4 regions of the Streptomyces sp. NBC_00536 genome follow, and region 2 is predicted to be linked to each of the others. Evidence: riboswitches for the same ligand, from Rfam matches in the RefSeq annotation. Region 2 holds a riboswitch; each other region holds the start of a gene.

Region 1 (7,201 bases), 810 kb from region 2:
GGCGCGGATCAGCTGGGGCCGTATCTGCCGGCCCGGACCGGTGACGGCGTGTCTCGACGGGGAGTGGCGGGGGCGGGCGGCACGGAGTCCGGACATCGGCGTCCTCGGTACGTACGGGGGCCGGGCCCCCGCGGTGCCGGGACCCGGCGTTGATCACCGGGTACCCACGCTAGACCGCGCCCTCGTCGCTCAGGCGGCCAGTTGGGGAACTTCACCGGGGTGCGTCCCGCTCCGGAAGGAGCGCTCGCACGACAGCCCGAATACCCCTTCGGGCGCCTCCTCAGCGCCCCCGCCACCGTACGAGCCCCCGCCGCGCCAACCGGTCAGCTGCCCACGGCCTCCGGCTCCTCGTGCGCGTCCGACGCGGGCGCCGGGCGGGCCGAAGGCCGCGCGGCGGACCCGGACCCGGACCCGGACCCGGACACGGACGCGGACCCGGACACGGACCCGGGCGCGGCCGACGCAGCGGCCGGAGCCGGGGCCGGGCCCGACACGAACGGGCGCCACCACGGCTCGGCCGGGGCGTCCTCGGCTCCCGGCTCGAAGGGTCGGCCCGGCACGGGCAGCGCGATCGCGGCGCCCGCCCGCCCGGCGGCCGAGAGGGTGCCCTCGCCCGGCTCGTCCCACGGGTGCGGGGCCAGGTTGAAGGTGCCCCAGTGGATCGGCAGCATCGTGCCGTGCGGGGCGCCGCCCTGGAGGTCGAGGTGCGCGGTCATGCCCTCTTCGGGGGTCATGTGGATGTCCGGCCAGTACTCCGAATAGGCGCCGATCTGGATCATCGTCGCGTCGAAGGGGCCGTGCTCGGCGCCGATCTCCTTGAAGCCGGGGAAGTACCCCGTGTCTCCGCTGTGGAAGATCCGGTGCTCGTCGCCCGTGATGACCCAGGACGCCCACAGCGTGTACTGCTGGTTGCGCAGGCCGCGCCCGCAGAAGTGCCGGGCCGGGGTCGCGGTCAGCGACAGTCCGGCGACCTTGGTGGTCTCGTTCCAGTCCAGTTCGCGCAGCCGGTCGGCTCTGACACCCCAGTGCTCCAGGTGCGCGCCGACGCCGAGCGGGACCGCGAAGACCGTGTCCGTACCGGCCAGGGCCTTGATCGTCGGCAGGTCGAGGTGGTCGTAGTGGTCGTGCGAGATCACCACGACGTCGACCGGACCGAGAGCGGCCAGCGGCACCGGCACCGGGTGCAGCCGCTTGGGGCCGGCGAAGGGGAAGGGAGAGCACCGCTCTCCCCACACCGGGTCGAACAGCACCCGGCGCCCGTCGATCTCCGCGAGGACGGTGGAGTGTCCCATCCAGGTCAGCCGCAGGCCGCTGACCGGCGGCTTCGCCAGATCGGCCAGGGTGGTCGGGTGCACCGGGACCGGCGCGCCGGGATTGCGCCGGACCCGCTGCTCCTTGTGGAAATAGATCTTGGCGAACTCCAGCATCGATCCGGAGGGCCTGGTCCTGGCCCCGACCGGGTTCTGGAAGACGCCGTCGGCGAAGTTCGGCGAGCGCAGGATCCGCTCCAGCCGCGCGCCGGACGGATCCGCGCCGAAGGCTTCGGGCCGCAGGGCTCGCAGCCGAGGACGCAAGGGACGGGAGCCGGGGCCGGAGCCGGTCAAGGCGCCTCCAGGGAGGAAGTGAGCAGGGCTGGTCGTACGTTCTACCACCATCCCAACGCGCACCGCCCCCGAAGGATTCCGCTTCCCGCCCCCGGCGTTCGCGCCCCGGCGTTCAGGTCCCCCCGCGACCGCCCCCGCTACAGCGGCAGCAGGTCCGGACGCTTCGCCTCCATGTGGTCACCGGAGGACTCCCCGCGCAGTCGCCTGCCGATCCACGGGACGAGGTACTCCCGCGCCCACTGGATGTTGTCCCGGGTGACCTCCGCCGAGCCGCGCGGCTGCTGCGGGGGCCACGGCTGGTCCGGGTCCGCGGGCACCTCCAGCCCCAGCACCTGGGCGGCGCGCAGCGCGACCCGGGTGTGCCCCTCGGGCGAGAGGTGCAGCCGGTCGTCGTCCCACGCCCGCCTGTCCTGTACGGACTTCAGCGACCAGAGGTCGAGCACCGGGCATCCGTAGCGGTCGGCGATGGACCGCACGTGCGCCGAGTACGTCGCCACCTTGCCCCGGATGTGCTTGAGCACCGGCACCCCGCGGGTGTCGAAACCGGTGGTGATCATCACCTGCCCGACCGACCCGACGAGGTCGGCGAGGGCGGCCTCGAACCGCTCCGCCACGTCGTCGGGGTCGCTCCCGGGCCGGATGATGTCATTGCCCCCGGCGCAGAAGGTGACCAGGTCGGGTGCCAGCTCCTTGGCCCGCGGCACCTGCTCCGCCACGATCTGGTCCAGGAGCTTGCCCCGCACGGCGAGGTTGGCGTACCGGAAGTCGTGCTCCTCGCGCTGGTCCGCCAGGAGCACGGCGAGCCGGTCGGCCCAGCCCACGAAAATGTCCCCCGGCCCCGGATCCCCCACACCCTCGGTGAAGCTGTCCCCGATCGCCGCGTACGAGCCGATGCCCTGGAGAGCCGTCTTCAGTGCCGTCGCCTGCGCCGTCGCCTGCGCCGTCGTCTGTGCTGTCGTCTTTGCCGTCGTCTTCGTCGTCATCGCTGTCGTCGCTGCCACGAGAAGACATCCTTCACCCCAGGGCGTGACCTACGCCACCGTAGCCAGGCCTTGACGGACCGTGATCTATACCACCCGGTCGGTAAGGAATAAGTGAGGAGTGCGTCAGGTCCCTGAAGGGGCGAGGTGAACGGGGGCATGAAAGGGGGCCGGGTCCCCCCTAGGGCCCCGGCCCCCCTCGCCCTGGCGGCGGGCGCCGTCAGACGTTCACGCCCTTCGAGCGGAGGTAGCCCAGCGGGTCGATGTCCGTGCCGTAGCCGGGACCCGTGCGGATCTCGAAGTGCAGGTGCGGGCCGGTCACGTTGCCCGTGGCGCCGGAGAGGCCGATGGCCTGGCCCGCGGAGACACTCTGGCCGACCGAGACCGAGAGCTGGGACATGTGGCCGTACTGCGAGTAGCGGCCGTCCGCGTGCCGTATGACGACCTCGTTGCCGTACGCGCCGCCCCAGCCCGCGGAGACCACGGTGCCCGCGCCGACCGCGTGGACGGTGGTGCCGGTGCCCACGGCGAAGTCGACGCCGGTGTGGTAGCCGCTGGACCACATGCTGCCGCTCTGGCGGTACGGGGTGGTGATGGAGGCGGAGACCGGGGCGACGAACCCGGCGGCCGAGGCGGTGCCGGTGCCGGATCCGGTGGCCTGGCTGCCCGTGCTGCCCGTGCTGCCCGTACCAGCGTCCGCCGTACCAGAGTCGCCCGTACCGGAGTCCTCCGCACCCGAGTCGGCCGGGCCGGAGTCGGCCGGAGTCGGCTCCTCGGCGGACTGCTCGGCCGGAGCCGGGGCCGGGGTCTGCTCCTGCGCCCGCGCGCCCAGGGTCAGCTTCAGGCCCGGGTGGATCAGCGACGGATCGGAGCCGACCGCCTCGTGGTTGTCCTCGTAGACCCGCTGCCAGCCACCGCTCAGGTGCCGCTCGGCCGCGATCTTCGAGAGGTAGTCGCCGGGAACCACGGTGTACACCGTGGAGGCCTGCGGGGCGGCGGCCGGGGCCCGGAGCGCCACCGGGACCTGCGCCGGGCGAACCTGGGCCGGGAGGGCGACGGCCGTGGTGGCCGTCGTGCCGGTGGCGGCGTGCGCGCCCGCGGCTCCCATCAGCGGCAGCGCGAGCGCCGCGCTTCCGGTGCCCGCGACGACGAATCCGCGGGTGATCGAGGCGGACTTCGGGCGGCGATGCTTTCCCTTTGCGGGCATGGCGAATTCCTCTCCGTCGCCTGCGAGGTGAGCTGTCGGGTTCGGACTGGAGATGTCCGGCCGTTTTGCGTACGGCTTCACCCCGAGCCGCCCGGAGGAAGATCTCGTCGAGAAGACCGAGGAGATCGGATCCGGGACGGCGGCTTACCTGGTTCCCCCGCTCCTGCCGGGCGCGTGGATCGTCGGGTGCGGTGTCGGATGGTGGCAGGATTAGGCGGTCCATCCGGGTCGACGCGAAGGTATTCCGTCCGGCCCCCGTGGAACAAGCCACGAATTCCCCAAGAGAAACGGCCGGGTGAGGGATCAACGGAATTCCGGTCACCCTCCGTCGAATCGCAATCGGCAACAGCCGCCCCCGCAAGGCAATTCGGCTTTCGCGATCACACACTCACGGTCACCGTATGATCTGGCTCACGGGGACCGGCCCGATCTCCCCGCCCCTTATGGCAAGTTGCGCTCAACCAGTGCAATCCGGACATGCCGCAGACGCGCGCGACGATACGGAGGAGTCCTCGTGACCCAGCAGATACCCCAGGCCCCGCCCACGGAGCCGGAGCTGACCGGAGTGCGCAACTTCCGTGACGTGGGCGGGCTCCCGGCCACGGACGGACGGAGGGTCAGAACGGGACAGGTCTTCCGAAGCGGACATCTGGCACATGCCACCGATACCGATACGGAATTCCTCGCCTCGCTCGGACTCCACACCATCTTCGACTTCCGCAACTCCGCCGACCACGCCCTCGAAGGCCCGGACGTCGAACTGCCCGGCGTCCGCAACGTCAACCTCCCGCTCTCCGACCCGGCGGACGGCAAGGAGTTCTGGCGGATGGTCCGTGACGGCCACCTCGACCAGCTGCGCCAGGTGCTCGGTGACGGCAAGGCCGCCCGCCGGATGTCCGACTCCTACCGGGAGATCGTCACGACCCGCACCGCGGAGCACCGCCAGGTCGTCCAGGCGCTCGTCCGGGACGAGGTCCCGGTCCTGATGCACTGCGCGGCCGGGAAGGACCGGGCCGGGCTCTCTATCGCCGTCACCCTGCTCGCGCTCGGCGTCGAGCGCGAGGCGATCGTGGCGGACTACCTGGAGTCGAACGCTCCGCACCGCCGCTACAAGGTGCGCCGCAGCAGCGAGTCGGAGGAGGCCCGCTCCCCCGAGGTGATGGAGCTGCTCGCCCCGCTCTTCGACGCCCGCGCCGAGTACCTGCACGCGGCCTTCGACACCCTTGAGGAGATCTGGGGCAGCACCGACCGCTACCTCGCCGAGGGCCTCGGGCTCACGCCCGAGACCCTCGTCCGGCTGCGCGACCGCCTCCTGGACTGACCGGACCGGATGTGGCCGTCAGCGGTTCGCGACGGCCTGCTTGACCAGGGTCCTGCCGAAGTCCCACATCAGCCCGCCGCCACCGTGGGCGTCGTCCATGACCTCCCGGAAGGCGCCCACGAAGCGGTCCACGTCCGCCTCGTCCACGATCAGCGGCGGAATGAGCTTGATCACCTCCAGGTGGTCACCGGAGACCTGGGTCAGGATCCGGTGCTTCTGGAGCAGCGGCACGACGACCATCTGCGCGAAGAGCCCCTTGCGGGCCGCCTGGAGCATGGTCCACCGGCTGCGCAGGCCGAGCGAGGACGGGCGGCCGAATTCGATGCCGATCATCAGCCCCCGGCCGCGCACCTCGTGCAGCAGCTCGTACTCGTCCACCATCGCCGCGAGCCGGCCGCGCAGCAGGTCGCCCATGGCGCGGGCGTTGGCCACCACCGACTCGTTCTCCATGACGGAGAGCACCGCGAGCCCGGCCGCCATCGCCTGCGCGTTGGAGCCGAAACTGGCCGAGTGCACGAGCACCCGGTCCATGGACGAGTACACCTTCTTGAAGATCCAGTCCTTGCCCAGGGTCGCCCCGACCGGCACGTAGCCGCCCGACAGCGCCTTGGCCACGCACACCAGGTCCGGTTCCACCCCGGGCTCGTGCTGGTATGCGTAGAACTCCCCGGTCCGGCCGAGGCCGGTCTGCACCTCGTCCGCGATGAGCAGCGCCTTGTGACGGTGCAGCAGCTCCTGCGCGGCGCGCAGGAACCCGGGCGGGGCTTCCTGCACCCCCTTGCCCTGGATGGGCTCCACGACGAAGGCGGCCACGTCACCGCGCTTCAGCTCGCGTTCCAGGGCCGCCAGATCCCCGAGCGCGATCTTCGTGTCGGGCAGCAGGGGCGCGAACCCGTCCCGGAAGCCCGCTTCCCCGTTCACCGACAGGGAGCCGGTGGTGAGCCCGTGGAACGCGTGGTCGCAGTAGAGGATCCTGGGCCGGCCCGTGGCGTATCGGGCGAACTTGAGCGCGGTCTCCACGGCCTCGGTGCCGCTGTTGCCGAAGAAGACCCGGTCCAGGTGCGGGCTGTACGAGAGCAGTTTCTCCGCCAGCAGCCCGGGCAGCGGCTGGCAGTCGAAGCGGGTGAGGTCGGCGAGCTGCGCGTCGAGCACGTCGTGCAGGGCCCGCCGGACGACGGGGTGGTGACGGCCCAGGCCCATGACGCCGAAGCCCGCGAGCATGTCGAGGTGGTCGTTGCCCTCCGCGTCCCAGAAGTGGGCGCCCTCGGCCCGCTCGTAGACCTTGTCGAAGCCGATGGTGTGGAGCATCCGGGGCAGCTGGTGGTTGAGGTGGCGGGCGTGCAGTTCGTACCGCTCGCCACCCCGCTCGGCCAGCAGGGAGCCCAGGTCGAACTCCTTGCCCGGGCCCCCCGCGGCGGCCGTCATACCCGCTTCTCCCAGTTGCCCCCCACCGTCTCCCGGGCCGCCCGCAGGGATTCCTTGAGCGAGCCCATGGTGGCGAGGACGGCGGTGGGTTCGTACCCGCAGTGCGCCATGCAATTCGCGCAGCGCGGGTCCTTTCCGCGGCCGTACTTGCTCCAGTCGGTCTCCTCGATCAGTTCCCGGTACGTCGGCACGTACCCGTCGCTCATCAGATAGCAGGGGCGCTGCCAGCCGAAGAGCGAGTAGTTGGGAATGGCCCAGGCGGTGCAGGGGAAATCGGCCTTGCCTTCCAGGAAGTCCAGGAAGAGCGGGGAGTGGTTCAGCCGCCAGCGGCGCCGGTTTCCGCCCGAGAATGCCTTGCGGAAGAGTTCCCGGGTCTGTTCGACGCCCAGGAAGTGTTCCTGGTCGGGGGCCTTTTCGTAGGCATAGGCGGGCGAGATCATCATCTCGTCGACCTGGAGGTCGTCATTGAGGTAGTTGAGCACCTCGATGATGGTCTGCGGGGTGTCGGTGTTGAAGAAGGTGGAGTTCGTGGTCACCCGGAACCCGCGCTTCTTCGCTTCCTTGATGGCCGCGACGGCCTCGTCGAAGACGCCTTCCTTCGCGACGGATTCGTCGTGCCGTTCGCGCAGGCCGTCGATGTGGACGGCGAAGGCGAAGTAGGGCG
Region 2 (7,201 bases):
CCCACGTGCGCCCCGCCACGGCCACCGCGGTGGTCGTCGGCGACCTGACCGGCATCGACCTGGACGCCGTGCTCGCGGACACCCTGGGCACCTGGACGGGCAACGCCGCCGAGCCGCTCCCGGTGCCGCCGGTCACCGCGGACGACACGGGCCGCGTGGTCATCGTGGACCGCCCGGGCGCGGTCCAGACGCAGTTGCTGATCGGGCGGATCGGCGCCGACCGGCACGACCGGGTCTGGGCGGCCCAGGTGCTGGGCACCTACTGCCTGGGCGGCACCCTGACCTCCCGTCTGGACAAGGTCCTGCGGGAGGAGAAGGGGTACACCTACGGCGTGCGCGCCTTCGGGCAGGTGCTGCGCTCCACCGCCGAGGGCACCGGCGCGTCCATGCTCGCGATCAGCGGTTCGGTGGACACCCCGAACACGGGCCCGGCGCTGGACGACCTCTGGAAGGTGCTCCGCACCCTCGCGGAGGGCGGCCTGACGGACGCCGAGCGGGACGTGGCGGTGCAGAACCTGGTGGGCGTGGCCCCGCTGAAGTTCGAGACGGCGGCGTCCGTCGCGGGCACGCTGGCCGACCAGGTCGAGCAGGGCCTGCGGGACGACTACCAGGCGCAGTTGTATGCGCAGCTGGCCGCGACGGGCACGGTGGAGGCCACCTCGGCTGTCGTCAACGCCTTCCCGGTGGACCGTCTGGTCACGGTGCTCGTCGGCGACGCCGCGCAGATCGAGGCGCCCGTGCGCGCGCTCGGGATCGGTGACGTGAGCGTCGTCGCCAACTGAGCGTGCGGAGGTCGTGCGTCGGGCGCGTGGCGCTCGCGCGTCGGGCGTGAACCGACGTGCGCGAAAGGGGTTTCGGTGGCTTGGCCACCGGAACCCCTTTTGTCCGTTTGGCGGAGAGGTTGCTTCTATGTCACGTGACGTAGGTAACAATGGGGCTCGTGTGTTTGGCGATTGACTGATGATCCGCCTAGCGTCGGGCGTGCTGTCCGTCAGTGGTAACCGCCGCAATCGCGGCACCGGACAGCGATCGCCGAGTCCCCGTCAGGCGCGAGCCTGGGGAGCCGGGGACCCACCGTCCCTGGGGTGAATCGGACCCGCCTCGCAAGAGGGGGCCCGTAGGAGACCTTCCTGCTCCGAACCCGTCAGCTAACCCGGTAGGCGAGAGGGAAGGAAAGGATCAGCCCCTTCATGGCGTTCGGCAGCTCTCGTGCCACCTCCGGCGGCAAGCACCGTGGTTCCAGCCGTCTGAGCCGGAAGACCGCAGGCGTCGCCGGTATAGCCGCCCTCGCCGCCACCGGCGTCGCGGCCACCCTCGCAGCCCCGGCCTTCGCCGCGGACAACCACCACAGCACTCCTCAGGACTCGGGCACGGGCGCCTTCGTCATCCCCGACACCCTCGCCGGTGACCTGGAGGCCCAGGCCGACGCGCAGCGCAACGCCGCCGACACCGCCGCCCTCAAGGTGCAGGCCGAGACCGAGGCGAAGACGAAGGCCGCCGAGGCCAGGCGGATGGCCGAGGCGAAGGCCAAGGCCGAGCGCGAGGCCAAGGAGCGCGCGGACCGTGAAGAGGAGCGCAAGCGCCTCAACGCCTTCGTGCTGCCGATCACCGGCTCCTACGTCAGCACCCAGTACGGTGCGGGCGGCGGCATGTGGTCCTCCGGCAGCCACACGGGCATCGACTTCCACGCCGACCAGGGCACCGTCGTCCACGCCGTGGGCGCGGGCGTCATCGTCGAGTCCGGCGACGGCGGCGCCTACGGCAACAACATCGTCATCAAGCACAACGACGGTACGTACACCCAGTACGGGCACCTGTCCCTGCTGAGCGTCTCCGTCGGCGAGCAGGTCACCGCGGGCCAGCAGATCGGCCTGTCGGGCAACACCGGCAACACCAGCGGTCCGCACCTGCACTTCGAGGCCCGTACCGGCCCGTCGTACGGCTCGGACATCGACCCGGTCGCCTACCTGCGCTCCAAGGGCGTCAGCATCTGATCTCCGCGGCACACAGACTTCCCGAAGGCCCCGGCTCACCGAGCCGGGGTCTTCGCGTTGTGCTCATTTCCGCCTGTCCTCGGAAAATATCGCGTGTTGCAATAGAGTCGCGGCAATGGAATCGGCGGAAACGACATTCAGCGGAGGTCCGGTCTTGCGAATTCCCGCGCACGCGGTTTGTACGGCGATCCGCGACGACATCGTCTCCGGGGTCTTCGGCCCGGGCGGCCGGCTCACCGAGGAGCTGCTCGCCCGCCGCTACGGAGTCTCCCGCGTCCCCGTCCGCGAGGCCCTGCGCACCCTGGAGTCCGAGGGCTTCGTCACCACCCGTCGGCACGCGGGCGCCTGTGTCGCCGAGCCGACCGCGCAGGAGGCGGCCGATCTCCTGGAGGTCCGGACACTGCTGGAGCCCCTCGCGGCGGCCCGCGCCGCCCGGCGGCGCAGCGAGGCGCACCTCAAAGTGCTGCGGGGGCTGGTCAGACTGGGCCAGGAACGGGCCAGGAGGGGCCAGGGGGAGGATCTGCGGGCGCTGGGGGGCTGGTTCCACGAGACGCTCACCCAGGCCTCGGACAGCCCCGGCCTGATCGCGCTGCTCACCCAGATGCGGCACAAGGTCGCCTGGATGTACGCCGTGGACGCCCCGGTGCGGCCGGTGGAGTCCTGGGCGGAGCACGGCGCGATCGTGGACGCGGTGGCCCGCGGCGACGCGGAGCGGGCCCGGGCGCTGACCGCTGCGCACGCGGAGCGCGCGGCGGGGGCGCACCGGCTGCGCGTGAGGACTTCGCAACCTGCCGTAAACATGGCGAGCGGCGGGCTTTAACAACACCCGTATACAAAGGACGGATATCGCTGCGGCCGGTGGCAATATCGGGACCCGGTCATATACCGCTGCGCGCACTCGCGATAAATGGCCCGGGGCGGGTGATAACCGGGAAAAGCAGCGGAGCCGTGGCCGCCGGTATTCGGGGGCCACGGCTCCGCCGTGTGTGGTGCGTGGGTGGTGCGTGGGCCGGACCCCCGGGGGCCCGACGGGTCAGACGGTCTCGGGAAGCTCTTCCAGACCCTCTTCGACCAGCTTCGCCAGGCGGTCCAGCGCGGCGTCCGCACCCTCGGCGTCGGACGCGAGGATGATCTGCTCGCCGCCCTGGGCGCCCAGGCCCAGAACCGCGAGCATGGACGCGGCGTTGACCGGGTTGCCGTCGGCCTTGGAGATCGTCACCGGGACGCCGGAAGCGGTGGTCGCCCGGACGAAGATCGAGGCGGGACGAGCGTGCAGGCCCTCGGCCCAGCCGACGTTGACGCGGCGCTCTGCCATGGTGATGCCCTTCAGGTTCTTACGGTTGTCTAGACCAGTCTCTCACGGCACTCCGAATGCTCCGGCCGACCTTCGGCCCCAATCCGCCTGCCGTTCGGCCCTCCCCAGCTTGCACTGGTTTGCCCCGGCTCGCCTAATGCGCCGCGCGCACGCGGCCCGGCCGATGCGCCCCCGGCGCGGCCCCGCCCGGCCTCCGCCCGCCGCCCGCCCGCCATCCGCCCAAGGCAGGCTCTAGGGTGGCCCCATGACCACCGCGTCGGACCCCTCGTACCCGGCCCACTGGGAAGCGGACGTCGTGCTGCGCGACGGCGGCACCGCCCGGATCCGCCCCATCACCACCGAGGACGCGGACCGCCTGGTCAGCTTCTACGAACAGGTCTCGGACGAGTCGAAGTACTACCGCTTCTTCGCCCCCTACCCCCGCCTGTCCGACAAGGACGTGCACCGCTTCACGCACCACGACTACGTGGACCGGGTCGGCCTCGCCGCGACGGTCGGCGGCGAGTTCATCGCGACCGTCCGCTACGACCGGATCGGCGCCGACGGCCGTCCCGCCTCCGGGTCCGCCGACGAGGCCGAGGTCGCCTTCCTCGTCCAGGACGCCCACCAGGGCCGCGGGGTCGCCTCCGCCCTCCTCGAACACATCGGCGCGGTCGCGCGCGAGCGCGGGATCCGCCGCTTCGCCGCCGAGGTCCTGCCCGCCAACGTCAAGATGATCAAGGTGTTCAAGGAGGTCGGCTACGAGCAGAAGCGCACCTTCGAGGACGGCTCGGTCCACCTCACCCTCGACCTCGAACCCACCGCAGAGTCGCTCGCCGTCCAGCGCGCCCGCGAACAGCGCGCCGAGGCCCGCTCCGTCCAGCGCCTGCTCGCCCCCCGCTCCGTCGCCGTCATCGGCGCCAGCCGCACCGGCACCGGCGTGGGCGCCGCCGCCCTGCGCAACCTCCGCGACAGCGGCTTCGACGGCGCGCTCTACGCCGTCAACCACGCCGTGACCTCCGACACCCTGCTCGGCGTACGGGCGTACCGCACGCTCGGCGCCATCGGCGAGCCGGTCGACCTCGCCGTCGTGGCGGTCCCCGCCGAGCGGGTCCCCCCGGTGGTCGCCGACTGCGGGGAGCACGGGGTCCAGGGCCTGGTGGTGCTCTCCGCGGGATACGGCGAGAGCGGTCCCACCGGACTCGAACGCCAGCGGGAACTGGTGCGCCAGGCCCGCACCTACGGCATGCGCATCGTCGGCCCCAACGCCTTCGGCGTGATCAACACCGCCCCCGGGGTCCGGCTCAACGCCTCGCTGGCGCCCGCGCCGACCCCCGAACCCGGGCGGATCGGCCTCTTCACCCAGTCCGGCGCCATCGGCATCGCCCTGCTCGCCGGGCTGCTGCGGCGCGGCGAGAGCCTGTCCTCCTTCGTCTCGGCGGGCAACCGGGCGGACGTCTCGGGCAACGACATCCTCCAGTACTGGTACGACGACCCGGCCACCGACGTCGCCCTGCTGTACCTCGAAACCCTGGGCAATCCGCGCAAGTTCACCCGCATCGCGCGGCGCACGGCGGCCGTGAAACCGGTGGTCGTGGTCAAGGGCGGCCGCCACAGCGGAGTCACCCCGGCGGGCCACGCGGTCCCCGGCACCCGGCTGCCCGACGCCACCGTCTCGGAACTGCTGCGCCAGGCCGGGGTCATCCGGGTGGACACGGTGACCGAGCTGATCGACGTCGGCCTGCTGCTCGGGTCCCAGCCGCTGCCGGGCGGGCCGCGGGTGGCGATCCTCGGGAACTCCGAGTCGTTGGGCGTGCTGACGTACGACGCCTGCCTGACCGAAGGGCTGCGGCCGTGGCCGCAGCTGGACCTCACGACGGAGGCGACCCCGGAGGACTTCCGGGCGGCGCTGGTGACGGCGCTGGCCGCCGACGCGAACGACGCGGTGATCGTCACCGCGATCCCGGCCGTCGGGCGCCAGGACCTGACGGAGGGGCTCGCGGTGGCCATCCGGGAGGCGGTGGCGGAAGTACCGGGCAAGCCGGTGGCCGTCGTCCACGTGGAACTGGGCGCCCTGGCCGAAGCCCTCTCCGCCGCCACAACCCGCCCCCCGACCCCGGGGACCGGCCCCTTCACCTCAACGCCCGGCCCGGCCGATCCCTCCGCCTCAAGCGCCGGCGAGGCTGATCTGTCGGCCTCGGGCCCGGCCGTGGCTGGGCCTTTCGCCTCAAGCGCCGGCGGGGCTGGATTCCCGGGCCCTGGCGCGGCCGAGCCGTCCGCCTCAAGCGCCGGCGGGGCTGGATTCCCGGGCCCTGGCGCGGCCGAGCCATCCGCCTCAAACGCCGGCGGGGCTGGATTCCCCGGCCCCGGCCCGGCCGATCCCTCCGCCTCAAGCGCCGGCGGGGCTGGTCTGTCGGCCTCGGGCCCGGCGGTGGCTGGGCCTTTCGCCTCAAACGCCGGCGGGGCTGGATTTCCCGCCCCTGGTGGGGCTGAGCCGTCCGCCTCAAGCGCTGGCGAGGCTGGATTCCTCGGCGAGGGTGGGGTCGGCCCTGGTGGGGCTCCGGCGGGGGCTGCCGACCCCGGGGCACATCCAGCCCGCCCGGCGTTTGAGGGCCCGCCGGAGGCAGGATCGGCCGGAACGGCCCCGCACCCGGCCACGGCGCACCCCGGCCCCCCGCCGCAGGCCAGCGTCCATCCCGGCCCCCCGCCGGAGGCAGGCTCGGCCGGACCGCACTCGGCCGGCGCCCACCCCGGCTCCCCGCCGCAGGCGGGCCCGGCCGGGGCGCGGCCCGGGGCGGCGGCGGGCGCGGCGGGGCAGGGGCGCGGCAGGGTGCCCGCGTACCCCGCGGCGGAGCGCGCCGTGCGCGCCCTGGCCGAGGCCGTCCGCTACGCGCACTGGCGCCGCGACACCGCCCACCCCGGCCGCGTGCCCGAGTTCGACGACATCGACGAGACCGGCGCGGCGGCCCAGCTCACCGGCCTCCTCGCGGGCAGCGACGGCGCCCTGACCCTGCCCGACGAGACGGCCAGGGAACTCCTCGCCCGCTACGGGATCCGCGTGCGCCCCACCCTCCCCGCGCCCACCCCCGACGCCGCCGCCGAGGCAGCCCGCACGCTCGGGTACCCGGTGGTCCTCAAGACCACCGCCCCGCACCTGCGCCACCGCGCGGACCTGGGCGGCGTACGGCTGGACCTGACCACCGAGGCGGAGTTGCGCCGGTCCTACGACGAGCTGACGGAGTCCCTCGGCAGTGCGGCCGAGCTGCTGCCGGTCGTCCAGGCCATGGCGCCGCGTGGGGTGGACACGGTCGTCAGGGCCGTGGTCGACCCCGGCGCGGGCGCCGTGCTCTCCTTCGGGCTCGCCGGGGTCGCCTCCGAACTCCTGGGCGACACCGCCCACCGGCTGGTCCCCGCGACCGACCGGGACGCCGCCGAACTGATCCGGTCCATCCGGACCGCTCCGCTCCTCTTCGGCTGGCGCGGCAGCGACCCCGTGGACACCCCGGCCCTCGAAGAACTGCTGCTGCGGCTGTCCCGGCTGGTCGACGACCACCCCGAGGTGGTGGCCGTCTCCCTGGAGCCCGTCGTGGTCGCCACCGAGGGCCTCTCGGTGCTCAGCGCCACCCTCCGCATCGCCCGTCCCCCCGCCCGCACCGACCTCGGACCGCGCACCCTTCCCAGTTACTAGGCCGGGCAGGCCGAGGTGCCCCGTACGGGCCTTAGGATGGACCTCATGGCGAAATCCGGTACGACGACCCAGGGGCTGCGCGCGGCGATCGAGCGCAGCGGCTACTACCCGGCCCTCGTGGCCGAGGCGGTGGAGGCCGCCGTGGGCGGCGAGCCGATCTCGTCGTACCTGGTCCACCAGGAGACCACCTTCGACTCCAACGAGGTCCGCCGGCACGTCACCGTC
Region 3 (7,201 bases), 1.2 Mb from region 2:
GGCGGCGGCCACCGGCACCTCGTTCACCGCGAGGCGCGCCCGGTCGTAGAGGGGCTGCCAGCCGGTACGGGCGGCGAGGGCCTCGGCGGTCGCGCGCAGCGGGACCAGCGACGGGTCGGTGGCGAAGTGCCAGGGGTGCACGCTCTCGCCGCTGAAGAGCAGCGGCTCGTCGCCCGCCAGGGTCTTGGCGGCGTCGAAACGGGGGTGCCCGGCGCGGACCCGTTCGGCGGCCCAGGCGGTGGGGGCCGCCGGGTCCTGGGCGTAGATCGCCTCGTGCACGAGCGCGTACAGCGGGTGTCCGGCGAAGGACAGCAACGGCCGCACGCCGTCCAGGAACGCGTCCGAGAGGGCCGGTCCGGCGGGGGTGCGGACGAAGGCGTCCTCCAGGAGGTAGTGCAGCTGATGGCTGCCGTCGCCGGTGCCGAGGAGGATGCCGAGGGACTGGAACGCCTCGGGGGTGAGCGGATGGCCGCCGGGGAGTTCGGTGGGGTGCTCGGCGAGGTGGGCGGCGATGGCGCGGGCGCGTTCGACGTCCATCGGGTACCGGGCGTAGTGGGCCAGGTTCTTGCGCTCGACCCGCGGGACGGCCGCCGCGTAGACCTCGTCGGCGGTGGCGTCGAGGGCCGGGAGACCGCCGGTGATCAGGGCGGCGGCCAGGCCCTCGGGGGCGGTCGACAGGTAGCGGGTGACGCAGAACCCGCCGAAGCTCTGGCCGAGTACGGTCCAGGGCGCGCCGCCGGTGAGGGCCGGGCGGATCGCTTCGCAGTCCCGGACGATCGCGTCGGCGCGGAAGTGCGCGAGGTACTCCGCCTGTTCGGCGGGGCCGCCGCGCAGCGGGAGGGTCTGCCGGTTGGCGGGGGTGGAGCGGCCGGTGCCGCGCTGGTCCAGGAGCAGGACCCGGAACTCGGTCAGGGCCCGCTCCAGCCAGGCCTGGCGGCCGGTGAAGCGGCGGGCGCCGAAGCCGGGGCCGCCCTCCAGGTAGAGCAGCCAGGGCAGCGAGGCCGGATCCTTGCCGCTGGCCACGGCCTCACGGGCGTACAGCTCGATCCGCTCGCCGTCCGGGCGGTCGTGGTCCAGCGGGACCGTGAAGCGGTGGTCGGTGAGGACGACGCCGGGCTGGCGGTAGCTGTGGCTGTGGCTGTGGCTCTGACTGATGGTCACGGACGGATCCCAGGGTCGGTGCGGGTGCGGATGCGGTGGCGGGGTGCCGGTGTCCGTCCTGGCCGCGACGGAGACGGCGGCCGGGCCGAGTCTAGTACGGGCCTACGGGCACCGTCCGGGCCCCGCCGGGAGCGTCCGGCGGCCGGTGCTCGGGGGCCTGACGGTGAGCGGGCGGTGTCCGCCCGGGTGCCACCGGCGGCGCCTCAAACGCCGGCGAGGCTTGAAAGGGACACCCCCCGGACCCCGCCGGAGGCAGACGGCCGCAGTACGCACTCAGGGCCCGGCCATGAGCAGGCAGTGACCGCCCGGGCGCCTCCGGCGGCGCCTCAAACGCCGGCGAGGCTTGAAAGGGACACCCCCCGGACCCCGCCGGAGGCAGACGGCCGCAGTGCACACTCAGGGCCCGGCCATGAGCAGCAGTGACCGCCCGGGCGCCACCGGCGGCGCCTCAAACGCCGGCGAGGCTTGAAAGGGACACCCCCCGGACCCCGCCAGTAACAGGCAGCCGCGATGCACGCCCGGGACCCGGCCAGGAGCAGACAGTGACCGCCCGGGCGCCTCCGGCGGCGCCTCAAACGCCGGCGGGGCTTACATGGTCGGCCCTGGGCTCTGCCCCGGTCCGGATCCGGATCGGGGGCACCCTTTCAGCCTCGCCGGCGTTTGAGGCGCCGCCGGAGGCACCGGAGCGGCTACCGCCTGCTCACGACCGGGCTCCGGGCCCCCGGGTCCCCGGCGCGGATCCCGGCCGGGCGGGGGTCGGCCCCGCCCCGGCACCGGGCCCGGCCACGGGAGGCGGGGTCAGAAGAGGACGACCGAGCGGAGGACTTCGCCGCGTTGCATGCGGGCGAAGGCCTCTTCGACCTCGTCGAGTGCGATGGTCTCGGAGACGAAGGCGTCGAGGTCCAGGCGGCCTTGCAGGTAGAGGTCGATCAGCAGCGGGAAGTCGCGCTCGGGCAGACAGTCCCCGTACCAGGAGGACTTGAGGGCGCCGCCGCGGCCGAAGACATCCAGGAGCGGGAGTTCGAGCTTCATCTCCGGGGTGGGGACGCCGACGAGCACCACGGTGCCGGCCAGGTCCCGGGCGTAGAAGGCCTGCCGGTAGGTCTCCGGGCGGCCGACCGCGTCGATGACCACGTCCGCGCCGTTGCCGCCGGTCAGCGCCTGGACGGCCTTGACCACGTCCTCGGCGGCGCCGTTGACGGTGTGGGTGGCGCCCAGCCCCTTGGCCTGTTCCAGCTTGCGGTCGTCCAGGTCCACCGCGATGATCCGGCCCGCGCCGGCCAGCCGGGCCCCGGCGATGGCCGCGTTGCCCACGCCGCCGCAGCCGATGACGGCCACCGAGTCGCCGCGCCCGACGTTGCCGGTGTTGATGGCCGCGCCGAGGCCCGCCATCACCCCGCAGCCCAGCAGTCCGGCGGCGGCGGCCGAGGCAGCCGGGTCCACCTTGGTGCACTGCCCGGCGGCGACCAGGGTCTTCTCGGCGAAGGCGCCGATGCCCAGGGCCGGGGAGAGCGGGGTGCCGTCCTCCAGGGTCATGGGCTGGGTGGCGTTGTGGGTGTTGAAGCAGTACCAGGGGCGCCCGCGCTTACAGGCCCGGCAACTGCCGCACACGGCACGCCAGTTGAGGATGACGAAATCGCCGGGGGCGACATCGGTGACGCCGGGGCCGACCGCCTCGACCACTCCGGCCGCCTCGTGGCCGAGGAGGAAGGGGAACTCGTCGTTGATCCCGCCCTCGCGGTAGTGCAGGTCGGTGTGGCAGACCCCGCAGGCCTGGACCTGGACCAGCGCCTCGCCGGGCCCCGGGTCGGGCACGAGGATCGTTGTCGTCTCCACCGGCGCGCCCTTGCTCCGTGCGATGACCCCTCGTACGCGATGCGTCACGTCATACCCCACTCTCGTGTGATCCGTCCCGTGCTGCGAACGTACACGGCGGGGCCCTCGCGGGTGACCCGGTGGGGTGGTTGTGTCATGTTTCCGGTCACGGCACCAACTCCGGCGGCAGCGCCTCGCGGAGGGCGACGGTGAAGGCGGCGACGGCCGGGTGGGCGGCCGACCCGCTGCGGAAGGCGATGTTCGTACGCCGCTCCATCGGCAGCCGCGTGAGCAGTACGCCGGGCACCCCCGGCACGCCGGACCGGACCGGCACGCCGAGTTGCGGTACGACGGCCACCCCCTGCCCCGCCGCGACCAGGGCCAGCACGGTCGCGAACTCGTCCACCCGGTGCCGCTCCCTCGGGGTGAAACCGGCGGCCTGGCAGGCCCGCACGGTCATGGCGTGGCAGAGGGTGCCGGAGGTCGCGGTGATCCAGGGGGCGTCACGATGGGCCCGCAGGACCGCGCCCTGATCGGCGGCGGGGGCCGCTGGGGGTACGGGTACGGACTCGGGCGCCGGTTCCGCGAGGTACATCGCCTCCCGGTACAGCGGCTCGCTGTCCAGCCCCGGCTCCGCGGGCCCGGGGACGAAGTCGTACTCGTGGACCAGCGCCACGTCCAGGTCACCGGCGCGCAGGGCGTGCGCGACGGCGGCGGGGTCGGTCTCTCGGACCATCGCCTCCAGGGCCGGGTGGCGCCGGGCGAGGGCGACGAGGGCGGCCGGGACGAGGGCCCGGGTCGCGGTCGGGAAGGCGCCGACGCGCAGCGCCCCCGCCAGCCCGCCACGGGCCTCGGCGAGATCCGCCTCGGCCCGCTCCAGGCGCTCCAGCACCGCTTCGGCGTGCCCGACCAGGCGCTGGCCGGCGGGCGTGAGCCGGACCCGGCGGCCGGTGCGCTCCAGCAGCGCCAGCCCCGCCTCGCGCTCCAGGACGGAGAGCTGCTGGGAGACGGCCGAGGGGCTGAAGGACAGGGCCTCGGCGACGGCGGCGATGGTGCCGCGGCGGGCGAGTTCGCGCAGCAGGCGCAGGCGGCGTACGTCGAGCATCGGCTCAGCTTACGGGTGGGGACGGAAATGCGAACTGGACCCGGGGCTCGGGGCCGGGCCACCCTCGTCCCCATGGCGCAAAACATGACACAGGACATGACTCAGACCCCCCTCCGCGGGATCCACGTACCGCTCGTCACCCCCTTCGACGCGTCCGGGGCCGTCGCCCTGGACGCCCTGGAGGCGCTCGCCCACGAGGTGCTCGCGGCGGGCGCCACCGGCATCGTCGCCCTCGGCACGACCGCCGAGGCCGCCGCTCTCGACGCGGCGGAACGGGACGCGGTGACCGGGGTGTGCGCCCGGGTCTGCCGGGAGCGCGGGGCGCATCTGAGCGTCGGGGCGGGGAGCAGCGGTACGCGGGCGAGCGAGGCCGCGCTGGAGCGGCTGCGGCGGTGGCCGGAGGTCCGGGCCGCGCTGGTGACCGTGCCGTCGTTCGTACGGCCCGCGGCGGCGGGGGTGCTGGCCCACTTCGAGCGGCTGGCGGCGGTCAGTCCCGTACCGCTGATCGTCTACCACATCCCGTACCGGACGGGTCAGCCGCTGGACGCCCCGGCGCTGCGGGCGATCGGGGCGCTGCCCGGGGTCATCGGGGTCAAGTACGCGGCGGGCGCTGTCGACCAGGACGCGGTGGCGCTGCTCGGCGATCTGCCGGAGGGGTTCACGGTCATGGCGGGCGACGACGCGTACGTCTCCCCGATGCTGGCCCTCGGGGCGGGCGGCGGGATCCTGGCCTCGGCCCATCTGGCCACGGACCGTTTCGCCGCCCTCGCGCGGGCCTGGCGGGCGGGCGACGCGGCGGGCGCGCGGGTGCTGGGGCACGCGCTGACGCCGCTGTCGGCGGCGGTGTTCGCCGAGCCGAATCCGGTGGTGCTGAAGGGGGTGCTGCACGCGCAGGGGCGCATCCCGACCCCCGACGTCCGGCTGCCGCTGCTGCCGGCCTCCGCCGCCTCGGTACGGGAGGCGCTGGAAGCGCTGCGCAGGCTCGCGGAAATTCCCTAAGGGGCATGCATGGGCGATTTGCCCTCATGTAGGGTACGGGCGCCGCGCCGGTGATGTGAGTCACGCGGGCGGCGGCGCCGCCACAGCCCCCGGGGCGGCCCCGGAAGGCCGAATTCCGGACGCCGCAATGCCCTTAGGCATTCCCCGCCCCGGCCGGGCGGAAGGAATTCCGTAGATCGGTATCGATATACCGATCACTGCGTGGAATTCAAGCCCTTGTCCATCGCCTCGGCCCTCGCCTACGGTCACCGCAATCCGGGTGGACCGCCAAATCCTGCCGCCGCCCGGGAACCCATCCCACTCACGTACGGCAGGAGCGGGGGAACCAGGTAGGCCGCTGATCCGGATCATCGATCCGGACCGGCTCGGGGTGAAGTCGCACCACTGACACGCACGTATCCGTCATGCCTCACGCATGTCCGGACCGTGCGGAGAAACGGCGCGGCCGGACAGCTCCCGTCCGAACCCGACAGCTCACCTCGCAGGCGACGGAGAGGAATTCGCCATGTCCGCATCGGGCAAGCACCGCCGTCCCAAGACCAGCCCGCTGGCCCGACTGCTCGCTGTCGCGGGCACCGGCGGCATCGCTCTCGCTCTCCCCCTGATCAGCGCTTCCGGCGCCCAGGCGGCGCAGCCGACCGCGACCACGGCCTCCACGACCACCGCGAAGGCCACCGGCGCGAAGGCCACCGCCCCGGCGGCCGCCGCACCGAAATCCTATTCCGTGGTGGCCGGCGACACCCTTTCCAAGATCGCGGAATCGCATTCCGTAAGCGGCGGCTGGAAGAAGCTGTACGAGGACAATCGCTCGGTGATCGGCTCCGACCCCTCGGTCATCCGCCCGGGAATCACGCTGACCATCGGCGGCCCGGCAAAGGCGACTTCGGCGGCGGCCACCGCCAAGACCCTCGCGGCGAGCCGCAATTCCACGGCCGCGGCCGACCGTTCCGCGCGGCCCACGACCCTCTACGCCAACAACCTCGACGGCTGGATCCGCCAGTCGCTGGAGATCATGGCCCAGCACGGAATTCCCGGTACCTACGACGGAATCCACCGCAATGTGCTGCGCGAGTCCTCGGGCAACCCCCTCGCCATCAACAACTGGGACTCCAACGCGGCGGCGGGCATCCCCTCCAAGGGCCTCCTCCAGGTCATCGACCCCACCTTCCGGGCGTACCACGTACCCGGCACGGCGGCCGACTCCTACGACCCGGTCGCGAACATCACCGCCGCCTGCAACTACGCGGCCGCCCGCTACGGCTCGATCGACAACGTCAACAGCGCCTACTGAGTTCCGTTCGGTCCGTTCGGTCCGTTTCCGTCCGGTTCAGCGCAGCCGGTCGGCGAGGGCCGTGAACTGATCCCACGTCGGCTGCGGTGCGCGGGGGTCCCAGACCTTCTGGGCGAGCGCCGCCAGCGGCAGCCGGATCCCGTCGGCGACCTGCGTCTGGGTCTGGGATCCGGCCAGGTCGCACCAGACGGCGAGCCGGGCGCCCAGGATCTGCGCGGCGTAGCCGGCGGGCACCGGCTCGGTGCCGCGCAGCACGAGCGGGGTCCACTGTTCGTAGATGCGGCGCCCGGTCGGGTAGGTGAAGTCGTTGGGCTCGCCGAGGACGTAGTACAGGTACTCGTCGTTGAGGTTGACCACGGGGCGGCCCTCGCGCAGGTACTCCAGGGGCGGCCGGGCCCCGATCTCCTTGCCCGTCCAGTACTCCACTTCGAGGTCCCGCGCGGCCGTGGCGGCGCCCCCGGTGAAGAACCCGTCGTTCCACGCCTTGGGCACGCGTCCCGCGCCGCGGACCACGGCGGCGCGGTCGTTCAGCCAGCCGGTGGCCAGGTCCGACACGCGCGCCCCGGCGCCGTACCGCTTCCGGGCGGCCGCCGCGAGCTGCGGGAAGGAGGCCTGGGGGTCCTTGACCACCAGCGCCTGGTACTCGTCGGCGCCGACGTGCCAGTGCGCTCCGGGGAAGAGCGGCAGGTACTCGCGCAGCAGCTCGTCCACGAGCCGGGCGGCCGCCGGGTCGGATATGTCCACGGCCCCCTTGACGGCCCGGCCGCCCGCGTCCCGCAGCTGGAGGCCGGGGTGGGCCCGCAGGACGGCGCCGAGGTGTCCGGGCGAGT
Region 4 (7,201 bases), 3.0 Mb from region 2:
TCGTACGCGTCGATCAGGGGCCGGTCGTAGAGGTGCGCCCCGTCGCGCGCGACCACGAAGAGCCGTACGTCGTGCTCGGGCGGCCGGGTCATCAGCTCCTCCAGCATGGCGCGCACCGGAGCCCAGCCCGTCCCGGCCGCGATGAAGGTGGCGGGGCGGTCCGCGCGGCGCAGGACGGCCCGGCCGCCCGCCGCGCCGAGCCGCAGCACCTCGCCGGGCGCGACGTCCTCGACCAGGGCGGTGCTGAGGCGGCCGCCGTCGATCCGGCTGACGTGGAGGTCGACGGTGTGGTCGGCGCGCGGGGCGTTGCCGAGGGAGTAGGTGCGCCAGGTGGTCGGCACCCGGGCGCTGCTCACGCTGACGTACTGGCCGGGTAGATAGGGGAGCGGCAGGTGCGGCCGCAGGGTCAGGACGGCGATGTCCGTGCCGTAGCGGAGGTGGCGCACCACCTCCGCGTCCCACCACGGCGGATCCTGGCTCGCGGCGGCGGCCGCGGTCATCACATCGGCGATGGCCCGGTAGGCCTCGCTCCAGGCCTTCTCGACGATGGGGGTCCAGGCGGGCCCGCTGGCCTGGGCGAGCGCGGCGAGCAGGCTGGCGCCGACGGCGTCGTAGTGCTCGGGGGCCGCGAGGAACTTGCGGTGGTCGCGGCCGAGGTCCCGGAGATAGGGGATGAGGCCTTCGTCGTCGATGTGCGCGATGACGTGGGTGAGCGCGGCGAAGAGCCGGTCGCGCTGGCGTTCCATGTCGCGGGCGGCGGCCGGGAAGAGGTCCCGGATGCCGGGGTTGTGCCAGAACAGGTGGGTGTAGAAGTACTTGACCGCGTGTTCGGCCCGTCTCTCCACCACGGCGAAGCTGCTCTTCAAGATCTTCACGTCCACAAGAGCGACAGTAGGAGTGGCCGCGAACCCGGGGTCAAGGGAAGGGTGATCTACGGCCAGCCCCGGAAAACCAGTCATATGGGATGTGCGGGCGCGGCCGGGGTACCGTCGCGTGGTGCACGAACAGACCCCCGCCCAGCCCCTCGCCGGATGCCCCGTCACCGGGAGCGACGCCGGACCCGAACTCTTCACCTGGGAGTTCGCGACCGACCCCTACCCGGCCTACGCCTGGCTGCGCGAGCACGCGCCCGTGCACCGCACCACGCTCCCCAGCGGGGTCGAGGCCTGGCTGGTCACCCGGTACGCCGACGCCCGCCAGGCCCTCGCCGACCAGCGGCTCAGCAAGAATCCGGTGCACCACGCCGAGCCCGGGAAGACGGGCATCCCCGGGGAGCGCAGCGCGGGCCTGATGACCCACCTGCTCAACATCGACCCGCCGGACCACACCAGGCTGCGGCGGCTGGTGTCGAAGGCGTTCACCCCGCGCAGGGTCGCCGAGTTCACCCCGAGGGTGCAGGAACTGACCGACCACCTCATCGACGCCTTCGCGGAGAAGGGGGAGGCCGACCTGATCCACGAGTTCGCCTTCCCGCTCCCCATCTACGCCATCTGCGAGATGCTCGGTGTACCGCGAGAGGACCAGGACGACTTCCGCGACTGGGCCGGGATGATGATCCGGCACGGCGGCGGGCCGCGCGGCGGGGTCGCCCGTTCCGTGAAGAAGATCCGCGCCTATCTCGGGGAACTGATCCACCGGAAGCGCGACGACCTGGGCGACGACCTCATCTCGGACCTGATCCGGGCGAGCGACCACGGCGACCACCTGACGGAGGCCGAGGCCACCGCCATGTGCTTCGTGCTGTTGTTCGCGGGGTTCGAGACCACCATCAACCTGATCGGCAACGGCACCTACGCGCTGCTGCGGAACCCGGATCAGCGCGCGCTCCTCCAGGAGTCCCTCGCCGCCGCCGGGGAGTCCGCCGGTGGGTCCGCCGGTGGGTCCGCCCGTGATTCCGCTCTGCTGGCGACCGGGATCGAGGAGCTGCTCCGCTACGACGGTCCCGTGGAGCTGGCGACCTGGCGCTATGCGACCGAGCCGCTGACCCTGGGCGGCCAGGACATCCCGGCGGGCGATCCGGTGCTCGTCGTCCTCGCGGCGGCCGACCGCGACCCGGCGCGGTTCGACGACCCGGACACGCTGGACCTCGCGCGGAGCGACAATCAGCACCTCGGATACGGGCATGGAATCCACTACTGCCTGGGCGCTCCGCTGGCGCGGCTGGAGGGCCAGACGGCGCTCGCGACTTTGCTGACGCGTCTGCCGGATCTGGAACTCGCCGTTCCCCCCGAGGAGCTGCGCTGGCGCGGCGGACTGATCATGCGTGGCCTGCGCACGCTTCCGGTCCGCTTCACAACCCCAAACGTTCCGGAAGCGGAGGAAGCCTCTCCGGAGCGCCCCAACTGACGCAAAGTCAACTCTGTGACCTTGACGTGATCTGCGCATCATCGACTTGTGACATGCGTTCGAACCCGGCTAGGTTCGCGTCGCCCCCCGCCGCCACGCGAAAGGTCCACCCTCATGCGTTCCGGGAACGGCCGTCACAGACGCCCCCGCCAGGTCCCCGCACTCGTCGTCACCGCCGGAGTCGCCGGCTCCGCACTCGCTCTGCCCCTGTTCGCCGCCACCGGCGCGAACGCGGCGGAGACCACCACCTGGGACAAGGTGGCCGAGTGTGAGAGCGGCGGAACCTGGAGCGCCGACTTCGGCAGCGGGTCCTACGGCGGACTCCAGTTCACCCAGGAGCAGTGGAAGAACGCGGGCGGGCTGGAGTTCGCCGCGCGCCCCGACCTCGCCAGCCGCTCGCAGCAGATAGCGATCGGCGAGCGGGTGCTCGCCTCGCAGGGGCCGCAGGCCTGGCCGCTGTGCGGGGAGTCCTCCGGGCTTACCCGGGGCGGGCCCAAGGCCACCGTCGACCCGGGCTCGCCCGGACATTCCGGTTCCGTCGCGCCGAGCCCGGTACGGCCCGAGGAGTCGCCCGCGCCCGGTTCGCTCGCCGGTGCGCCCGCCCCCGGCTCGACGCCGACCTCGACGGGACACATCCCCGGGGCGACCACCACGCCCACCGCGCCGCCGAAGACGCTCCCGCCGGTGCCGGAGACCCCGCTGACGTCCGGACTGCCCGTCATGCCGCCCCCGGCGCCGGAGACCGGCGGCCCGGGCACCCCGACCGGGTCCACGGGCACGACCGCTCCGTCCGTACCCGGCGGCTCCACGCTCCCGTCCGGTCCGACGACTTCCCCGTCGGGCATCCCGGCCCCCGTGAACCCGGCGGCGCCCTCGGGCTCCACGGCCGCCGCGCAGGGCGAAACGGCCGGAGCCGGTGGAAAGCACCGCGGAACGCCCGCCGCCGAGGCGCCCGTCACCTCTGACACCGCGTCGGAGCCGACGTACACCGTCAAGTCCGGCGACAACCTGACGGCCATCGCGAAGGCCACGGGAGTCAAGGGTGGCTGGAATGCCCTTTACGAGGCCAATTCGCAGGTCATCGGCCATGACGCCGACCTCATCACCCCGGGGCAGAATCTCGATCTAAGCCAGAAATAGGGGCACTTCGGGCGTGGAGATCGCCTTGTATGTCCCATTCGTGCAAGTGAGACATGCATCTCTTCCGTCCAACTGGCGTGTCCTGGTCGGTGACTGTCCAAAACCCCGCTCTCACCTGGGCAAACACCCCTCCCGAGAGCGCAAGTAGGGCCCGTTTCTCCCCGATGTCCCGCGCTTGAACATCGGGGAGAGACCTGTCTACCTTCTGAATCGCCCGCCACCGCGGGCTCCTTCGACCGCATCGCCGAATCCTGCCGGCGGACGGAGGGAACACGTCGCGCAAGCGCCGAAGGCAGGAGCGGGGGAACCAAGGTAAGTGCCGGAACCGGCCATTGAGAGATGGTCACGACCGGCTTGGGGTTAAGACGCGCACCTCGGTGCGCGGCCGGGCAACTCATCCGCCCGAACCCGACAGCTCACTTCGCAGGCGTCGGTGAGGAGAAAACCATGCTGCTTTCCGGCAAGGGCAAGCACCGTCGCGCCTCCAAGGCCACCCGTGTCGTCACCCTCGTCGGTGTCGCCGGTGTCGCCGTGGCGGCTCCGCTGATGACCGCGGGCGCCGCGAGCGCCGCGACCGTCTCCCAGTGGGACGCCGTCGCCGCCTGCGAGTCCGGCGGTGACTGGTCCATCAACACGGGCAACGGCTACTACGGCGGCGTGCAGTTCTCGTCCTCCACGTGGGCCGCGTACGGCGGCAAGGCGTACGCCGCGCAGGCCAACCAGGCCTCCAAGTCGCAGCAGATAGCCATCGCCGAGAAGGTCCTCAAGGGCCAGGGCAAGGGCGCGTGGCCGTCCTGTGGCGTGGGCCTGTCGAACGCCGCCTACAACGGCGGCTCGGCCGAGACCCCCAAGCAGACCAAGCCGGAGAAGAAGGTCGAGAAGAAGGCCGAGCCGAAGCAGGAGACCAAGCGCGCCGAGGCGCCGGTCACCCGCTCCGAGCGCGCCGAGACCCCGGCCCCCACCAAGCAGGCCCCGTCGGCCGAGGCCCCCAAGACGGGCAACGGCTCCTACGAGGTCAAGTCCGGTGACACGCTCGGCACCATCGCCCAGGCGAACGGCGTCAAGGGCGGCTGGCAGCAGCTGTTCGAGCTGAACAAGGACATCGTCAAGGACGCGGACCTGATCTTCCCGGGGCAGAAGCTGAAGCTCAGCTGAATCCCGCGGTAACACTCGCTCCTCCCACCGCCCGGCGCGTATCCCCTCACGCGCCGGGCGGTGGTGCGTGCCGGGCCCGTTGACGGCCGCCGGCCTCGCCGTATGTCCCGCAAGCCGTGCCCCATGTCCCGTAAACCCTGTCCTATGTCCCGTAAGAGGGGTATTCCGACCCTTTTTCGTCCCACGGACCGGTTGGTCGGCTGGCCGAGCGCCCGGAGCCGGTTAGGCTCTAAGCGGCAAGGCCATCCCACGGCCTGACACGCCACCGCACACCCAGCACACTCAGCGTCACATCCCAGAAGGAGATGCTCGTGCCGTCCATCGACGTCGTCGTAGCCCGGGAAATCCTGGACTCCCGAGGCAATCCCACGGTCGAGGTCGAGGTTGGCCTCGACGACGGCAGCACCGGCCGTGCTGCTGTTCCGTCCGGCGCCTCCACCGGTGCCTTCGAGGCCATCGAGCTCCGTGACGGTGACCCCAACCGTTACCTGGGCAAGGGCGTCGAGAAGGCCGTCCTCGCCGTGATCGAGCAGATCGGCCCGGAGCTCGTCGGCTACGACGCCACCGAGCAGCGCCTCATCGACCAGGCCATGTTCGACCTGGACGGCACCGACAACAAGGGCTCCCTGGGCGCCAACGCGATCCTCGGCGTCTCCCTGGCCGTGGCCCACGCCGCGTCCGAGGCCTCGGACCTCCCGCTCTTCCGCTACCTCGGCGGACCGAACGCGCACCTGCTGCCCGTTCCGATGATGAACATCCTCAACGGTGGGTCGCACGCCGACTCCAACGTCGACATCCAGGAGTTCATGATCGCCCCGATCGGCGCGGAGTCCTTCTCCGAAGCCCTTCGCTGGGGTGCCGAGGTCTACCACACCCTCAAGAAGGTCCTGCACACCAAGGGCCTCTCCACGGGTCTGGGCGACGAGGGCGGCTTCGCCCCGAACCTGGAGTCCAACCGCGCCGCGCTCGACCTCATCGTCGAGGCCATCAAGCAGGCCGGTTACGTCCCGGGCAAGGACATCGCGCTCGCGCTCGACGTCGCCGCGTCCGAGTTCTACAAGGACGGCAAGTACGAGTTCGAGGGCCAGTCCCGCTCGGCCGCCGAGATGACCGAGTACTACGAGGAGCTCGTCTCCGCGTACCCGATGGTCTCCATCGAGGACCCGCTGTACGAGGACGACTGGGCCGGCTGGAAGACCCTCACCGACAAGCTGGGCACCAAGGTCCAGATCGTCGGCGACGACCTCTTCGTCACCAACCCCGAGCGCCTCGCCCGCGGCATCGAAGAGGGCTCGGCCAACGCCCTGCTCGTCAAGGTGAACCAGATCGGCTCGCTGACCGAGACCCTGGACGCCGTCGAGATGGCCCAGCGCAACGGCTTCAAGTGCATGATGTCGCACCGCTCCGGCGAGACCGAGGACGTCACCATCGCCGACCTCGCCGTCGCCGTGAACTGCGGTCAGATCAAGACCGGCGCCCCGGCCCGCTCGGACCGCGTCGCCAAGTACAACCAGCTGCTGCGCATCGAGGAGATCCTCGACGACGCCGCGGTGTACGCGGGCCGTTCCGCCTTCCCGCGCTTCAAGGGCTGATCACCGCTCAGCCTCCGTACGTCCCCGCGCTCGGTCCCGTACCGTGTGCGGGGACGTATTGCTGTGCGCGCTCAAGGGGAGGCGGAGTCAATGGCCGGGAACCGGGACCGGTTCTCCACCTTCTCGACCGCGACCAGGCTCAAACAGCTCGGTGAGCGGACCGCCGCCCACGTCTACCGCTCGCAGTCGCGGCGTCAGGTCCGGCGCAGCCGGCTGACCGGCCGGGCCGCGCTGCTGGTGCTCGTCCTCTGTACGCTGGTCGTCGCCCTCGCGTACCCGATGCGCCAGTACGTCTCGCAGCGCTCGGAGATCTCCGACCAGCAGCAGGCCGCCGACCGGGCGCGCAAGCGGCTGGACGAACTCCGCGACGAGAAGGCCCGCTGGCAGGACCGCGCCTACGCGGAGCAGCAGGCGCGCAGACACCTGCACTACGTGCGCCCCGGGGAGATCGGCTTCACCATGGTCGACTCCGAGGCCGCGGAGCACCGCCGCACCGGTACGGCGACGGCCGACCGGCCCTGGTACTCGAACGTCTGGGACGGCATCGACAAGGCCGACCGCCCCGCCGACTGACGTTCACCGACCGACCTCTTTACTGACTGACTGACTGAAAGACGCATCCCAGGCATGCAGACGCCCCCGCCCCAGACCGCACGGACCGAGCCGACGGACGCGGACATCGCCGCGTTCGAGCAGCAGCTCGGCCGCCCGCCGCGCGGACTGCGCGCCATCGCGCACCGCTGTCCCTGCGGGCAGCCCGACGTGGTCGAGACCGCCCCGCGGCTGCCCGACGGCACGCCGTTCCCCACGCTGTACTACTTGACCTGCCCGCGTGCCGCCGGTGCCATCGGCACGCTGGAGGCCAACGGCGTCATGAAGGAGATGCAGGCCCGGCTCGCCACGGACCCGGAGCTGGCCGCCGCCTACCGGGCCGCGCACGAGGACTACATCACCCGGCGCGACGCGAT

What was found. A riboswitch is a leader RNA that binds a small molecule or an ion and turns the genes downstream of it on or off. The one in region 2 is predicted to bind cyclic di-AMP.
Region 1: it holds a riboswitch for cyclic di-AMP, as region 2 does, so the genes downstream of both, OHS33_RS30460 (M23 family metallopeptidase) here and OHS33_RS27515 (M23 family metallopeptidase) in region 2, are expected to answer to the same signal.
Region 3: it holds a riboswitch for cyclic di-AMP, as region 2 does, so the genes downstream of both, OHS33_RS32075 (LysM peptidoglycan-binding domain-containing protein) here and OHS33_RS27515 (M23 family metallopeptidase) in region 2, are expected to answer to the same signal.
Region 4: it holds a riboswitch for cyclic di-AMP, as region 2 does, so the genes downstream of both, OHS33_RS14495 (transglycosylase family protein) here and OHS33_RS27515 (M23 family metallopeptidase) in region 2, are expected to answer to the same signal.

What each region holds. Positions count from the first base shown of each region.
Region 1 covers NZ_CP107819.1:7,117,617-7,124,817, reverse strand. The annotation lists gene OHS33_RS30475 (sensor histidine kinase) at 1-96, opposite strand, end outside; gene OHS33_RS30470 (MBL fold metallo-hydrolase) at 324-1,604, opposite strand; gene OHS33_RS30465 (SGNH/GDSL hydrolase family protein) at 1,742-2,605, opposite strand; gene OHS33_RS30460 (M23 family metallopeptidase) at 2,805-3,791, opposite strand; cyclic di-AMP (ydaO/yuaA leader) riboswitch at 3,794-3,974, opposite strand; gene OHS33_RS30455 (tyrosine-protein phosphatase) at 4,306-5,112, shown strand; gene OHS33_RS30450 (aspartate aminotransferase family protein) at 5,131-6,537, opposite strand; gene hpnH (adenosyl-hopene transferase HpnH) at 6,534-7,201, opposite strand, start outside.
Region 2 covers NZ_CP107819.1:6,312,616-6,319,816, forward strand. The annotation lists gene OHS33_RS27510 (M16 family metallopeptidase) at 1-782, shown strand, start outside; cyclic di-AMP (ydaO/yuaA leader) riboswitch at 1,021-1,178, shown strand; gene OHS33_RS27515 (M23 family metallopeptidase) at 1,191-1,994, shown strand; gene OHS33_RS27520 (GntR family transcriptional regulator) at 2,149-2,814, shown strand; gene OHS33_RS27525 (HPr family phosphocarrier protein) at 3,028-3,309, opposite strand; gene OHS33_RS27530 (GNAT family N-acetyltransferase) at 3,554-6,976, shown strand; gene OHS33_RS27535 (DUF5998 family protein) at 7,022-7,201, shown strand, end outside.
Region 3 covers NZ_CP107819.1:7,506,219-7,513,419, reverse strand. The annotation lists gene OHS33_RS32095 (alpha/beta fold hydrolase) at 1-1,161, opposite strand, end outside; gene OHS33_RS32090 (S-(hydroxymethyl)mycothiol dehydrogenase) at 1,960-3,045, opposite strand; gene OHS33_RS32085 (LysR family transcriptional regulator) at 3,143-4,081, opposite strand; gene OHS33_RS32080 (dihydrodipicolinate synthase family protein) at 4,178-5,080, shown strand; cyclic di-AMP (ydaO/yuaA leader) riboswitch at 5,369-5,581, shown strand; gene OHS33_RS32075 (LysM peptidoglycan-binding domain-containing protein) at 5,586-6,371, shown strand; gene OHS33_RS32070 (beta-N-acetylhexosaminidase) at 6,408-7,201, opposite strand, start outside.
Region 4 covers NZ_CP107819.1:3,340,385-3,347,585, reverse strand. The annotation lists gene OHS33_RS14510 (globin domain-containing protein) at 1-881, opposite strand, end outside; gene OHS33_RS14505 (cytochrome P450 family protein) at 997-2,346, shown strand; gene OHS33_RS14500 (transglycosylase family protein) at 2,461-3,486, shown strand; cyclic di-AMP (ydaO/yuaA leader) riboswitch at 3,761-3,931, shown strand; gene OHS33_RS14495 (transglycosylase family protein) at 3,934-4,641, shown strand; gene eno (phosphopyruvate hydratase) at 4,947-6,233, shown strand; gene OHS33_RS14485 (FtsB family cell division protein) at 6,324-6,806, shown strand; gene OHS33_RS14480 (DUF501 domain-containing protein) at 6,861-7,201, shown strand, end outside.